DNA from 2 places in the Marinomonas sp. 63XJN7_7_ISO-PGPR-S23-202 genome. Region 2 is predicted to be linked to the other one. Evidence: predicted binding sites of a transcription regulator. Region 2 holds the regulator's gene; the other holds the start of a gene.
The links. Region 2 encodes PhoB, which activates phosphate uptake and scavenging genes when phosphate is short. Its sites were predicted from a motif close to TGTCATANNNNTGTCANA; they were not measured.
Positions count from the first base shown of each region.

Region 1: a site for PhoB is predicted at 2,206-2,223, ahead of AC0VYG_RS06205 (phosphatase PAP2 family protein). Genes of this name have one in related genera too.

Region 1 covers NZ_CM149677.1:1,354,146-1,358,349, forward strand. Annotated here, with positions in the region: gene AC0VYG_RS06190 (2-hydroxyacid dehydrogenase) at 1-624, shown strand, start outside; gene AC0VYG_RS06195 (5-carboxymethyl-2-hydroxymuconate Delta-isomerase) at 726-1,061, shown strand; gene AC0VYG_RS06200 (phospholipase A) at 1,115-2,083, shown strand; gene AC0VYG_RS06205 (phosphatase PAP2 family protein) at 2,279-2,794, shown strand; gene AC0VYG_RS06210 (MJ1255/VC2487 family glycosyltransferase) at 2,791-3,894, shown strand; gene AC0VYG_RS06215 (AhpA/YtjB family protein) at 4,021-4,204, opposite strand, start outside.
Region 2 covers NZ_CM149677.1:5,100,199-5,104,402, forward strand. Annotated here, with positions in the region: gene AC0VYG_RS23480 (amino acid ABC transporter ATP-binding protein) at 1-117, shown strand, start outside; gene AC0VYG_RS23485 (chorismate--pyruvate lyase family protein) at 330-860, shown strand; gene ubiA (4-hydroxybenzoate octaprenyltransferase) at 909-1,766, shown strand; gene phoB (phosphate regulon transcriptional regulator PhoB) at 1,851-2,543, shown strand; gene phoR (phosphate regulon sensor histidine kinase PhoR) at 2,553-3,914, shown strand; gene AC0VYG_RS23505 (response regulator) at 4,091-4,204, opposite strand, start outside.

The DNA.
Region 1 (4,204 bases), 1.5 Mb from region 2:
TGGACCATGTATCTGCATCGCGGTATGCCATTTTATAGGCAACAGCAGCAAGAGAAAATATGGTATCAACGGGCAATGGTGATGCCACAGGACCGACGAGTGGGGGTGTTAGGATTAGGGGAACTAGGGCAGGTTAGTGCAGCCCGGCTAGTGGACAATGGTTTTCGTGTGTCGGGATGGAGTAGAACGGCCAAAACTCTTGAGGGAATTAGGTGTTATTGTGGTGACGAGGGATTAGAAGCATTGTTGAGGGACAGTGATATTTTGATTTGTTTGCTACCTTTGACTGATCGTACCCGTGGTCTACTTAATTATGAAAGGTTGGCTCTGTTACCAAGTGGTGCTATGGTGATTAATTTTGCCCGAGGCCCCATAGTGGATGAAATGGCTTTGTTAGAACACTTGGATAATGGACATCTAGATCATGCGGTATTAGACGTGTTTGCTCAAGAACCGTTACCCGTTTTACACTCTTTTTGGTCTCACCCGAAGGTAACTGTCTTACCTCATATTTCCGCACCAACGAATCCCACTTCTGCTAGTCAAATAGTGGCGAAGGCGATTCGCCTCTATCGTGCGAATGGTTTTATCCCAGAAGGTGTTAATGCCTCTTTAGGTTATTAATCATGAAATAAATAAAGGTTTTCACTTTTCTGAATGGCCTGCAATATGGCCGTAGTATACTAACGATAATATTTTGCGAACATATTATAAGGAAGTGGTGTATGCCTCATTGTATTGTCGAATACAGCCAAAATTTAGAACAAGAAGTGCCGCCAGTCGATTGGCTGGACGCGGTAAAGTCGGCTTGCTTGGCTTCGGGCCTTTTTGAAGAGGAAGATCTTAAGTTAAGGGCGCTTGCTTACAAAAACGTTGTGACAGGGGGCAAGGATGATGCCTTTGTGCATGTCACTATTCGGATGCTATCTGGTCGTTCAGTTGAGAACAGAAAAGCACTCTCCTCTTTAGTTCTTGATGCTCTACAGGGCTTTAAGGTGGTGAATGTGAGTTTCACTGTCGACATATGTGAAATGGACAAAGAAACCTACACAAAAAAATGAGTACTGTCACTGTAATACTGACCTCTTTCTCTGAGAGACCCTAGGACAAAAACATGAAATGGTTGCTAGTACTGATATTATGTTCACCTTCTTTGTTGTGGGCAACAGAGAGTAAAGCACTGACGGATCCATCGTCTGTTAACGCTAACCCCGATACTTCTGATGATTCGACGCCGGAAGAGCCCACTGTTCCTGAACCTATCTCGGAGCGTGCTAAAAAGGCCCATGGCCTTATACAGCAACGCATGGAACAAGAGCAAGCAACGGCTAATAATCCGTTTGTATTAACACCCTATAAAACCAATTATTTTTTACCGTTTAACTATAACCCTCACCCTGTCAGTCGGGCGTTTTTAGGGGATAAAAACAGCTCAGATGATTTAAATGACGTTGAATTTAAATTTCAATTCAGCTTTAAAGTGCCTGTTTTATACGATGTGGTTGGTAAAAACAGTAGTTTATGGGTGGCCTACACCCAGCTGTCCTATTGGCAAGCATACAATAGTAGTATTTCAGCGCCCTTTAGAGACACTAACTATGAGCCAGAAATGTTTCTAATGACGGAGCCCAAAAAAGCTTTGTTTGGTATTAAGCCAACTTATATAAGCTACGGTATTGTGCATCAATCGAATGGACAATCAACGGCTTTATCTCGTTCTTGGAACCGTTTATACGTCGACTTTTTGTTTCAGACTGAAAATACCGTTTATTCCATCAAACCTTGGTATCGTATTCCTGAAAATGCCGCCGACGATGATAATCCTGATATTGAAAAATATTTGGGTTATGGGGAATTGACCATGGTGCATACCATTGACGATTATACATTTGATATGACCCTACGAAATAATCTTCGTACATCCGGTAATAAAGGGTCGGTGCAATTAGGCTTTACTTTCCCTCTTTGGGGGAAATCGAGAGGTTACATACAGTACTTTAATGGTTACGGTGATTCATTGCTCGATTATAACCACAGCTCACAAACGTTAGGTGTGGGAATCATGCTAACGAGCTGGTTATGAGGTAACGGGTGCCGTTTGTGTGAGTGAATGTCATTTTCAATGCCTCGTATCATTCGGGGCATTTTTCGTTCTAGTCTGTGAATCCTATTATAATTTTACAGTGAGTATGGGCTTCATACAGCTGTCATATAACTGCCGCTAAACTGACATTTTTCTGTTCTATGTTAGAAAGACAAATAATGAGCGGGGTGGCGTATGAATATCCTTCAAAATATCCACACAGTAGATGTGCATGCTTTTTCTTGGTTTATGGCACGCAAACATCGTGTTGGATTTACTCGAATAGGACGTGCTATTTCCTTTAGTGCGGATGGCCCATTGTATGCTCTGCTAGCTTTATCCTTGTGGTGGCTAGAATTTAATACTTTAGTGTTGATATTAGTGATGGGGTTTGCTTTGGAGCGCTGTTTGTATTTTCTTTTAAAGCGCGGCTTTAAACGCAATCGGCCGGCGGATGCCCTAGAAAATTTCAGTAGTTTTATTATCCCATCTGACCAATTCTCTTTTCCTTCAGGCCATACTTCTGGGGCATTTTTTATTGCCTATTGTTTAAGCGAATTTTTTCCTGAATTCAGTGTTTTATTGTATATCTGGGCCGGTCATGTGGGGCTGTCTCGAATATTTTTAGGGGTTCACTTTCCAACGGATACGGTAATGGGAGCATTACTGGGCACGGCTTGCGCGGCTATTATGGTAGGAGCATTAGTGTGAAAATTTTGTACGGCGTTCAAGGGACTGGCAATGGCCACATTACTCGTGCTCGTTCAATGGCGGCTGAGTTTCACCGAGCGGGTATTGAAGTGGATTATATTTTTTCAGGACGAGACGCAAAAGATTACTTCGATATGGATGTCTTTGGGGATTATCACACTTTTCAGGGGCTGAGTTTTGTGGCGCGAAATGGCAAGCTGGACATTGTCTCTACCTGCCGGAAAGCGAATATTATAAAGCTACTGAAAGATATTCGAGCCATCAATACTCGTTCTTACGATTTGGTGATTACGGACTTTGAACCTATTGTTGCTTGGGCGGCGAAACGCCAAGGAACCCCTAGTGTCGGGTTTGGTCATCAATATGCATTTCATCATAATATTCCGCAATTTAAAGGGAGTCGTATCGCTCAATGGATTATGATGCATTTTGCGCCCGCTACCACACAGCTGGGTGCTCACTGGCATCATTTTGGTCATGCGATTTTGCCACCTTTGATTCTGATGGATAACAAATATAACAACCCCAAAGATGACCATGTGCTCGTCTATTTGCCTTTTGAGGACAGTGAAGAGGTCATGGAATGGCTGGAAGGGGTTCCGAATTACCATTTTCGTATGCACTGTAAAGACATTGAGCCTGGCATCTATGGCAATGTTGAAGTCTTTCCATTCAGTCGCGTTGAGTTTCATAAAAACTTAAGTGAATGCGAATCCGTTTTGTGTAATGCCGGGTTCGAACTGAATTCAGAAGCGTTGCAATTGGGGCGTCGTATTTTAGCCAAGCCGCTACAAGGGCAAATAGAGCAGCATTCGAATGCTATTGCTTTGGAATATCTAAAACTTGCACACACCAGTAGTACACTGAATTCGTCGATTATTCAAAATTGGTTAGAGAGCAGTCGGGTGGTTCAGGTAAATTACCCCAATGTGGCAAGAGCTGTCGTGGGGTGGCTCCATAAAGAAAATGACATGGGATTAGCGGCCTTATGTGAGCAGCTGTGGGCGCAAACATCAAGCTTGTCCGGTGATATTGATTTTAGTTTGAATGGGTCGACCACCGCAGACTCGAGTCGGCGGCAGCGTACTGTCCTAGTGTAAACCCATTTCAGGACGACGGGGCAGATGAACATTAAACGCCTCTTTAGCCGTGCTAGGGAGGCGTATTTGCGGCTTATAGGTATTGCTAAAACCTTTTTCTATATGCTTGTATAGGTTTGGCCTGAATTAGTCGTTTGTATCTAACGCTAAGTTTTCATCAGCACGGTTGATCTCTTTGATGTATTGGTGGACACGTTTTTGATATTTTTCAGCCAGTCCTTTCACTTCGTAAATTAATACTTCGCTTTCGTCTACTTCGATGATTTCTGGTAACCCCGTAAATACGCGGTTTTGTATGTCGTTCAAGGTG
Region 2 (4,204 bases):
CGCGTGGTCTTTATGGATGCGGGAGAAATTGTGGAGGCCAATGAGCCCCATGAGTTTTTCAATAATCCACAACACGACCGTACGCAATTGTTCCTAAGCCAAATTTTGAACCATTGATACTGATTCCCTGTTAACTAAACAAATAGGATCAACAGCCTCACCTCGATGTTCCACCATGACGTTGGACATAAAGGCGAGGCTTTTTTATGCATTGTTCTATGGGACAAGGTTGCGAAACCTCAATATAATAGCCATGTCACTAATCGAGACCTTTATGCACTGGCAGAAACACCAGTGTCGATAAAAGGGCTCTTAACGATTGGCCTAACATGCAATTAAATCATCATCTGACACTTGCCTTGCACTACCGTTGGCAACCCTTAAAACAAATTAGCAAACAGCAAATTCCGGCGTCACTTTGGTTTTGGCTCACGACCAGTCAATCCATCACCGCAGAGTTGAAAAAAAGAGGCCAACTCACGGTAGAGGTTATTGAGGATGGTTGGGGAAAAGCAACGCCGCGTGAAAAACGACGACTCAACATGAAGCCACGCGATGCTGCGCGTGTTCGCACGGTATTATTAAAAGTCGATGGTCGAACCGTTATATACGCCCGCTCCATTATCCCAGCCAACGCCTTACGAGGTCATTGGCGACAAGTGAAACATTTGCACAATAAACCATTAGGCGGTTATTTGTTTAAGCATAGGGCACTTAAACGCAGCCCTATTGAGGTAGCGGCCCTTCCCAAAGGCTTATTTACCAATCACCATACCAAAGTCTGGGCAAGACGCTCTGTTTTCCAACAATTTGGCTCTGGTATCTTGGTCAGTGAAGCATTTTTCGAGACAATGGCATAACATAAAGGCGGCTTCGCCTAATTCTGACGACTAAATCAATGGACTCCCATGAACAAGCTTAAAGATTACGCCGACTTAACGCGTTTTAATCGTCCTATTGGCTCCCTACTCTTGCTGTGGCCAACCCTATGGGCCCTTTGGCTAGCGGCCGATGGCTGGCCCCAGTGGCATCTTATTGTCATTTTTGTTCTGGGAGTGTTTAGCATGCGTTCCGCAGGCTGTGTCATCAATGATTATGCCGACCGAAAAGTCGATGGCCACGTTGAGCGAACAAAGAATCGTCCTTTACCGTCTGGCCGTGTGTCCGAAAAAGAAGCGCTGGGGCTGTTCGCCTTTTTGGTCGTACTGAGCTTTTTGTTAGTGCTGTGTACCGATTTACGAACCATTTTGCTGTCTTTCGTCGGCTTAGGGCTAGCGGCACTGTACCCCTTTATGAAGCGCTACACCCACCTGCCCCAGTTATTTCTTGGCTTGGCGTTCTCTTGGGCGATTCCCATGGCATACAGCGCCCAAGGCGGGGATCTGCTAGACCCCAAGTTGTGGATGCTGTTTGTGGCAAACTGCTTCTGGACCATTGCCTATGACACCTACTATGCCATGACAGACCGACCCGACGATTTAAAAGTCGGCATTAAATCCACCGCGATCCTTTTCGGCAAATACGATTTACTTGTTATTCTCTGTCTACAAGGTCTGACGTTATCCCTGTTGGTCTGGATCGGAATATTGGCCCACCTTAACTGGATCTACTTTGTGTCGCTTATCATCAGTTTGGGATTATTTGGGATGCAATACCAAAAAGCCAAAGAACGTGACCGACAAGCCTGCTTCCATGCTTTCTTAGACAATAACCGAATTGGTTACTGTATCTTTATTGGCATCGCTGCTAGCTTACTATTTGTGTAATATATGGCGAATATGTGACATTTTCATATAACTGTCATACTAAGACGTTTTAATTAAACCGTTCCTGAGATGAGGGTAGATCCTGTGACCGGTAAAAAAGTATTAATCATTGATGATGAGTCTTCCATTCGCGAAATGATCGCCGTCGCCTTAGAAATGGCGGGATACGAATATATGGAAGCAGAAAATAGTCAACAAGCCCACGAAATCATTGTCGACCATCGACCTGATTTGATTCTCTGCGACTGGATGATGCCAGGGAGCAGTGGTATAGAACTGACTCGTCGCCTTAAAAAAGACAGTGCAACAGCGGAAATTCCCGTCATTATGTTGACGGCGAAAAGTGAGGAAGACAACAAAATTCAAGGGTTGGAAGTCGGTGCTGACGATTACATTACCAAGCCCTTCTCACCACGAGAATTAGTTGCCAGACTGAAAGCCGTGTTGCGTCGAGCCACCCCTCAAGGGGTAGATGAGCCAATAGAAATTGAAGGGTTAACCCTTGATCCTATTAGCCAACGCGTTACCATTGACAGCAAGCCACTTGATATGGGGCCAACGGAGTACCGCTTGCTAAAATTCCTCATGACTCACCAAGAAAGAGCCTATTCACGGGCACAATTATTGGATCAGGTATGGGGCGGTAATGTTTATGTGGAAGAACGTACCGTTGATGTACATATTCGCCGTTTACGTAAAGCCATTGGTAGCAGCCATGACTTTTTGATTCAAACCGTTCGAGGGACTGGCTACCGCTTCTCTCCGAAAAGGACTTAGTCATATAATATGAAAGCAGTTTGGCGAAGAGCAATAATTCGCTGGTCTTTAGGGCTTTTGGCCTGCATCGTCATCGGTTTTATCATAAACCACTTACAAGCCGTTGTACTTTTGTTTTTATTGGGAACATTGTATTGGCAGCTGTATCAACTTTACCAATTTCATTATTGGCTACGCCACTCAGGACGAGGTGCGCCTCCTGAATCGGATGGCATCTGGGGAGATATCTTCGATGTTGTCTACCGTTTACAGAAAAAGCAGCGTAAATCGAAGCGCCGCATGCGCCAAGCCCTGAATCGTATCGAGAATTCTACCGCCGCCCTAAAAGAAGGCGTCATTATGGCCGATAACCAAGGCAACTTAGAGTGGTGGAATAACTCGGCCGGGCACTTTTTAGGCCTAATGCGCCCAGTCGATCGTGGTCAACCCATTACCAATATTGTTCGCAACCCAGAATTTTTTCGTTACTTTACCCAAAAACGTTTTGGAGAACCGCTGGTGATTAAGTCACCGGCCAAAGAGGGCGTTTATTTAGAAGTCCAAACCACCTTGTATGATAAAAATGATCATTTGATTTTTATCCGCGATGTCACAAGACTGCATCTGCTTGAAGAAATGCGCAAAGACTTTGTCGCCAATGCTTCCCACGAGCTAAAAACCCCTTTAACGGTCATCAAAGGTTACTTGGAAACGTTAGAAATGTTCCAAGACTCCCTGCCCGCCAGCATGCAAAAAGGCATCACCAACATGTCTGAGCAGTCGGAGCGCATGGAACATTTAATCGAAGATTTATTGCTGCTATCGCGTTTAGAAAGCAATGATAAACGGGAGGAAGAGCATTGGCACGAGGTGTCTTCTTGGGCAGAGGCGATTAAGAAAATTGCGTCACCACTGCTTACTGACAAGCATACATTAGACATTGATATTCCAGAAAAAGCACGTTTGTACGGTTCTTACAACGAGCTCTACAGTGCGTTTTCTAATTTGGTGGTCAACGCCATCAAGTACTCGCCAGATGGTGGTGACATCAAGGTGAAGTGGGAATCCAATGAATTTAGTGGCGTGTTTTCAGTAGCCGACCAAGGTTTGGGCATAGACCCAAGATACATTCCGCGCTTAACGGAGCGATTTTTCCGCGTAGATAAAGGCCGCAGCACCAAAACGGGCGGCACGGGCTTAGGTTTAGCCATCGTCAAGCATGTCCTCATGCACCATGATGCTAAGTTACAGATCCTTAGCGAACTCAACCGTGGTAGTCGCTTCTCTTGTCATTTCCCTGCCAACCGTGTGCGGACGGATGATATCCCGGCGTTTTCTGCAATAGAAAAAAATGTTGAGGATGACAAAGAACCTATTGCAAAAGACCAATAAACCCCACCCTAACCCTCCCCTTAAATAAGGGGAGGGAACACGATATTCCTCAACCCAGCCCCTTCCAACGGAGCTGGGAGGGAACTACGGCTCATCCTACCAAAGGGAACTGTTTCGCTCCTCCCCCTTACCAAGGGGGAGGCTGGGAGGGGGTGATAAGGGTTCAATAAATAACACTATAAGCTATCAAACAGCTTACTGATAAACGCTTCTTTTTCAGCATCTTGGTCAATCAGCCCTAAACCAACGGTTAAAAAGGTTGAATCATGTTTCTTCTCAGTGGTGGCGAC